Regions from separate parts of the Geodermatophilus sp. SYSU D01105 genome, predicted to be linked through region 1. Evidence: predicted binding sites of a transcription regulator. Region 1 holds the regulator's gene; each other region holds the start of a gene.
What was found. The regulator LexA, encoded in region 1, represses DNA repair genes until DNA is damaged. The targets are predictions, from matches to a motif close to TCGAACANNTGTTCGA.

Region 1 (2,267 bases):
GTCCTCGGTGCCGTGCAGCCCGCCTCAGCCGAGGAGGCCGCGGCGCCTCGCACGCAGTGCCAGGTCACCGACCCCCGGCTGGCGGAGCTCTCCGGCCTCGTGGTCGTGGACGACCGCATGCTGGCCGTCAACGACGGCGGGGAGCGGCTCGACGTCCACGTCCTGGACGCCACCTGTCAGGTGGTCGACGTGCGCAGCGCGCCGGTCGACCCCTATGACCCCGAGGACCTCGCGGTCGGCGCCGACGGGACGGTGTGGCTGGCCGACACCGGCGACAACAACGGCACGCGGGAGACGGTGGCGCTGCTGGCCCTGCGGCCGGACGGCAGCACCGCGGTGTACCGGCTGGCCTTCCCGGAGGGGCCCCGGGACGTGGAGGCGCTGCTCCTCGCGCCGGACGGCACGCCCTACCTGGTGACCAAGGAGGTGCTCGGCGCCAGCTCGGTGTACCGCCCGGTGAGCGCGCTCGTCGACGCCGGCACGGTGGGCCTCACCGAGGTGGCGGGTGTCGAGTTCACCCTCACCGGGACCCCGGGCGGCCCGGTCGGTCGCGCCGGGCAGCTCATGGTCACCGGGGGAGCGGTCTCGGCCGATGGCCGGTTCCTGGCCCTGCGGACCTACACCGACGCCTACGTCTGGCCGCTGTCGGGTTCGGACGTGGCGGGTGCGCTGGCCGCCGACCCGGTCCGGCTGCCCCTGCCCGCGTCACCGCAGGGTGAGGCGGTCAGCTTCACCGCCGACGCCTCGGGCCTGGTCGTGACCAGCGAGGGACTGCCCGCCGACGTCACCGTCGTCCCGTTGGGCCAGCTCCCGAGCGCCGCCGCACCGTCGGCGTCGGAGGACGGCTCCCTCCCTGACCTGCTCAGCACCGACGACGGCGGCATGCCGGCGATCGCGGCGGCCGCGATCGCGGCCGTGGTCGCCGCGGCCCTGGTGTGGGTCGGCGGGAGGCTGCGCCGGCGCTCCTGAGCCCGGCCGGCGCCTGTGGTCAGACCCGGCGCAGCACGGTGACGACGCGACCGAGGATGGTCGCCTCGTCACCCGGGATGGGCTCGTAGGCGGGGTTGTGCGGCAGCAGCCACACGTGGCCGTCACGACGCTTGTAGGTCTTGACCGTTGCCTCGCCGTCGATCATGGCGGCCACGATCTCGCCGTTCTCGGCCGTCGGCTGCTGGCGCACCACGACCCAGTCGCCGTCGCAGATGGCCGCCTCGACCATCGAGTCGCCGGCGACCTTGAGCATGAAGAGGGTGCCCTCGCCGACCAGTTCCCGGGGCAGCGGGAAGACGTCCTCGACCGCCTGCTCGGCGAGCACCGGGCCACCGGCGGCGATCCGGCCGACGAGCGGGACGTAGGTGGGGGCCGGCGCCTCGTCGGTGCCGGCCGGGGTGGCGGTGGCCACGAGCTCGCCAGGTGCGTCGCCGGGCAGGCGGACGTCGAGGGCCCGGGGCCGGTTCGGGTCGCGGCGCAGCCAGCCCTTCTTCTGCAGGACCGTGAGCTGGTGGGCCACCGAGGAGGCCGAGGACAGGCCGACGGCCTCACCGATCTCGCGCACCGAGGGCGGGTAGCCCCGGCGGTCGATGGAGTCGCGGATGACCTCGAGGACGCGCCGCTGGCGCTGGGTCAGGCCGTCCCCGGCCTCGCTCCGGTCGGGGAAGGTCCGCACGGCCGCCGTCTCGGTGGCCGCCGGCGCGCCGGTCGTCCTCCGGCGGCTCCCCGACGTCCCGCTCTTCTCCGCCACCGTCGCCTCCTCGCCGGCTGCTGTCGCAGCACGTCTCGTCGTTCGGGACCGACCGTAGCGTGCCGGGGTCCCTCGATCAAACAGGTGTTCGAACTGCAGGCCAGGGCGCGATGGCGTTCGTCGGACCCATCCGGTAGACATCGCACAGCCGTTCGAATCGAACAGGCGTTCGACGGCTCGGGTGAGCGGTGGGAGGAGTGGTCGTGGCGGGCGTGCGGCAGGCGGTGCTGGACTTCGACGACGCGGTGCAGGTGCCCTGGCGGCCCCGGCTCCGTGCGGTCCCGGTGGCCGACGACGGTGCGACCGGGCGCCGTCCACGGCCTCCGGTGTCGCGGGCAGCCGTGTCCCGGGTCGGCGCCTGCCGGCCCGAGTCGGTCCGGGCGGCCGACGACGGTGCGGCCGGGCCCGTCGGCTCGTCGGCCACCCGGCCGGGTCCGGCGCGGCCCGGGCAGGCGCGCCCGGGCCCGGCCCGGCCGGCGGGGGCCGCGGTGCCCGGTCCCCCCGCGGGGCGGCCCGTGCGCGGCGG
Region 2 (2,267 bases), on a different contig from region 1:
CAGCGGACGCAGGGGCGTCGAGCTTCGGGCCGATGCCGAGCTTCTCCTTGACCTTCTTCTCGATCTCGTCGGCGAGGTCGGGGTTGTCGCGCAGGAAGCTGCGGACGTTCTCCTTGCCCTGACCGAGCTGGTCGCCCTCGTACGTGTACCAGGCGCCGGACTTGCGGATGAAGCCCTGCTCGACACCGGCATCGATCAGGCCGCCCTCGCGGCTGAAGCCGGTGCCCCAGAGGAGGTCGAGCTCGGCCTGCTTGAACGGTGCGGCCACCTTGTTCTTGACGACCTTCACGCGCACCCGGCTGCCGACGGCCTCGGTCCCCTGCTTGAGGGTCTCGATGCGACGGACGTCCAGCCGGACCGACGAGTAGAACTTCAGCGCGCGGCCACCGGTGGTGACCTCCGGGGAGCCGTAGACGACGCCGACCTTCTCGCGCAGCTGGTTGATGAAGATCGCGGTGGTGCCGGAGCTGTTCAGTGCACCGGTGATCTTGCGCAGCGCCTGGCTCATCAGCCGGGCCTGCAGACCGACGTGGCTGTCACCCATCTCGCCCTCGATCTCGGCGCGGGGCACCAGGGCGGCGACCGAGTCGATGACGATGATGTCGAGCGCGCCGGAGCGGATCAGCATGTCGGCGATCTCGAGCGCCTGCTCACCGGTGTCGGGCTGGCTCACCAGCAGGGCGTCGGTGTCGACACCGATCGCGCGGGCGTACTCCGGGTCGAGCGCGTGCTCGGCGTCGATGAACGCCGCGATGCCACCTGCGGCCTGGGCGTTGGCCACCGCGTGGAGGGCGACCGTCGTCTTACCGGAGGCCTCGGGGCCGTACACCTCGATGACGCGGCCGCGCGGGAGGCCGCCGATGCCGAGTGCGATGTCGAGGGCGATGGAGCCGGTCGGGATGACCTTGATCGCCTGTGCGGCGTTGTCGCCCAGCCGCATGACCGAGCCCTTGCCGAACTGCTTGTCGATCTGGGCGAGGGCCATGTCGAGGGCCTTGTCGCGGTCGAGCGTTGCCATGGTGCTCACCTTCGGGAAGTCGCGTGGAGCGGGTCGGTGTCGACGCTAGGGCGGGGGTCTGACACTTCCGGGGGAACCGGTGGACCTGTGGACGGGCACCCGGCCTGTGGACTGCCGGACCAATCTAGACCGAACGTGTGTTCGACTGCCAGGGTGACACGCCGCGCCGTCGACTCACCGCTCCTTCTGCGGGACGTCGTACTCCTCACAGATGGCCAGCCACACCCTGCGCACCGGGAGTCCCGCCTCGATCGCCTCGACCGCGGTGCGCCCGCCGAGGGAGGCGAAGACGTGGTCACGGGCCACGCTCTCGGCCCGCATGGAGCCGAAGTGGGAGGTGAGGCGGGACCAGAAATCCTGCAGGCGCACGTCCTCGACGCTAGCGCGCGCTCGCGGAGGACCGCCCGGGCCGGCGGGCTCCTACGCTGGTCGTGTGATCCCCAGCACCGGGTCGTCGACGTGGGACCTCGTCCTCGAGATCGGCATCGTGCTGTGCCTCGTGGTCTCGCTGGTCCTGCTCTACCGCAACTACCGGGGGCGCTGAGCCGGGTCCGGCACCAGGCCGGCCCGGGCCCAGACCAGCACGAGCGGGACGACCAGCGCAGCCGACACCGCCGCCACGAGCCCGTAGCCGCCGAAGGTCAACAGCGGGCCACCGACGACGCCGGCCAGCGCCGCGCCCAGTCCCATGAGCAGGTCCGTCCCGCCCTGCGCCGTGGGCCGCTGCTGCTCCCCGACCGACTCGGTCACCAGGGTGGAGCCGGCGATCAGCCCGCAGGACCAGCCCAGGCCCAGCAGCAACAGGCCCGCCCCCAGCTGGAGGGCCGCCCCAGGGGCGGCTGTGCCGGCGAGCGCTGCCGCGGCCAGCAACAGCGCCGCGGCCACGGCGACGACGGCGCGGCGCCCGACCCGGTCGGCCAGCTGCCCCACCAGTGGGGAGAACAGGTACATGCCGGCGACGTGCACGCTGATCACGAGGCCGATGACGCGCAGCGTCGTCCCCTCCGGGCCCCCGGCGTGCCCCATGTGCACGGGCGTCATCACCATCACGCCGACCATCACCGAGTGGGAGACGACGACCGCGGTCAGGCCCAGGCGGCCGCCCGGGTCGGCCCACACCGCGCGCAACGCCGTCGCGGTCGCCCGCCGTGGGCGGACGACACCGCCGGCCCCCGTGCCCCTCAGCCGCCGGGCCAGCAGCAGCGGGTCCGGTCGCAGGAGGACGAGCAGGCCCACCGCCACCACGGCG
Region 3 (2,267 bases), on a different contig from region 1:
GGGCGGCCCGGGAGGTCCCGTCGCCGAGCCAGACGCCGAGCGCGTACGGCGGCAAGGGGAGGTCGGCCTCCGGCAGCTCCAGCGGGGCGGCGTTGGCGACCGAGTGGTTGAGCCGGGCGTCCTTCGTCGTGCACCGGACGGTGCGGGCGATCTCCTCCGTCGTCCGGACCTGCGCGAACGTCCGCTGGTTGCGGTACCGGTTGGAGCCCGTGCGCGCCGCCTGCGCGGACCTCCGGCTGGCCCGGGTCTCCGTCAGCCACTGGTGCAGGGCGTCGGCGACGATCACCGAGCCATCGGAGAAGTGCACCTCGTAGCAGGGACGCCCGGTCATCACCTCGGTGGCGGCCACCACCGTCGTCGGCCGGCCGTCGGAGCCCATGACCTGCTCCCCGACACGGATGTCACCCATCGTCGTCCAGCCCGTGGGCGTCGCGATCGGCGTGTCCAGGGCCAGGGCCTTGCCCACACCGGGCCGCGCGGCGATGACGACCATCTGGCCGGCCTGCAGGCCGTTGGTGAGCTCGTCGAGGTCGCGGATGCCGGTGGGCACGCCGCGGGCGGTGCCGCCGCGAGAGGCGATGGCGTCCAGCTCGTCCATCGTCGGCTGCAGGACGTCCTCGAGGCGCGCGTAGTCCTCGCTCATCCGCTTCTCGGTGACCTCGTAGATCTCCTGCTGGGCACGGTCGACGATGTCGTCGACGTCGCCCTTGCCGCCGGCCGCGCCGTACCCCAGCTGCACGACGCGGGTGCCGGCCTCGACCAGCCGGCGCAGCGTGGCCTGCTCGGCGACGATCGCGGCGTAGTAGCCGGCGTTGGCGGCGGTGGGTGTCGACTGGATCAGCGTGTGCAGGTAGACCGCACCCCCCATCTTCGACAGCTGGTCGGTGCGGTTGAGCTCGGCGGCCACGGTGATCGCGTCGGCCGGCTCACCCCGCCCGTACAGGTCGAGGATGCAGTCGAAGATCACCTGGTGCGCCGGGCGGTAGAAGTCGTTGCCGGCCAGCACCTCGACGACGTCGGCGATCGCGTCCTTGCTCAGCAGCATGCCGCCGAGCACCGACTGCTCCGCCGCGACGTCCTGCGGCGGCTGCCGGTCGTACTGCGGAGCCGTCGGGGTCGGTCGGCTGAAGTCGTCGGCCACCGCCACGGTGGTTCCTCCATCCACTCACCAGCGCACCCGCGAACAGACCCCGGCCGGAGGACCGGGGCCTGGTGGGGGAAGCACCAGAAACGACGTACGCCTGACTCGAACGTCTGTTCGGGTCATTGCTACCCCGGGACACCGACAGTTCGTGCCTGCCGGGGGAGCCGGAGAGGACGTTAGGAACACCGGACGGACCCGTCCAACACCGGTGTGCACCCCGTTCTGCACAACTTGTGGACAAGTCGGTGGACACAGACGTGTCGACATGTGGAGACAGCGGGGGACGGCCGCGGGGACACCCGCGTATCCCGCGTCTGACCTGCGCAGAGACGACCCACGGGGTGTGGACGGGAAAAAGCCGCGTGAAATCCGGGTGTCGCGCCCCGGCGTGTCGCCACCCCCGCACAGCAGCCCCACGGGTCACACGTCCACAGGTCGACCGGACAGGCCACCGTGGCTGCGCGACGCCGACCGTCGCAGCCCGCGACGGCGGCCGTGGAGGGGAGGTCCCACGGCAGTCGGCCGCACGCTGGTCGACCCGTGGTCCTGGGGGGAGGCCGTCGCCTTCGACCAGGCACAGCTCGTCGAGGGCGCGCGCCGGGTGCTCGTGTGCTCGGGGCAGGGGGCGAGCTCGCCGGAGGGGGAGATCCGGCACGTCGGGGACCTGCCCGGCCAGGTCTCGCTGGCCCTGCGGTCGGCCGACCGGCCCCGCAACGCCGCGAGGGGCGCCGGACCGGAGTCCGACGCCCCTCGCGGGCACTGTGACCCCTCCGGGAGGGGTCCGCTGTCAACCGGGGACGACCTCGATCGCCAGCTGGGTGGTCACCTCGGGGTGCACCCGCACGGTCACGGTGTGCTGTCCGGTGGTCTTGATGCTGCTGGGCAGCTCCACCCGGCGACGGTCGAGCTCGGGGCCGCCCGCGGCGGTCACGGCGTTCACGACGTCGGCGGTGGTGACCCGGCCGAACAGGCGGCCACCCTCACCGGCGCGGGCCGGCACCCGCACGGTCAGACCCGACAGGCGCCCGGCGACGGCCTGGGCCTCCTCGAGCGTCCGGACCTCGCGGGCGGCCCGCGCCCGGCGCAGGGAGTCGACCTGCTTCTCGGCACCGCGGGTGGCGAC

Region 2: the regulator LexA is predicted to act here: its motif matches at 1,148-1,163, upstream of recA (recombinase RecA).
Region 3: the regulator LexA is predicted to act here: its motif matches at 1,247-1,262, upstream of dnaB (replicative DNA helicase).

Annotation. Positions count from the first base shown of each region.
Region 1 is NZ_JBJGYR010000024.1:58,211-60,477, reverse strand. Features, by position in the region: gene ACI79I_RS20350 (hypothetical protein) at 1-969, shown strand, start outside; gene lexA (transcriptional repressor LexA) at 989-1,741, opposite strand; gene ACI79I_RS20340 (LysM peptidoglycan-binding domain-containing protein) at 1,945-2,267, shown strand, end outside.
Region 2 is NZ_JBJGYR010000033.1:3,063-5,329, forward strand. Features, by position in the region: gene recA (recombinase RecA) at 1-1,018, opposite strand, end outside; gene ACI79I_RS22475 (DUF3046 domain-containing protein) at 1,193-1,387, opposite strand; gene ACI79I_RS22480 (MFS transporter) at 1,547-2,267, opposite strand, start outside.
Region 3 is NZ_JBJGYR010000007.1:51,302-53,568, forward strand. Features, by position in the region: gene dnaB (replicative DNA helicase) at 1-1,147, opposite strand, end outside; gene rplI (50S ribosomal protein L9) at 1,932-2,267, opposite strand, start outside.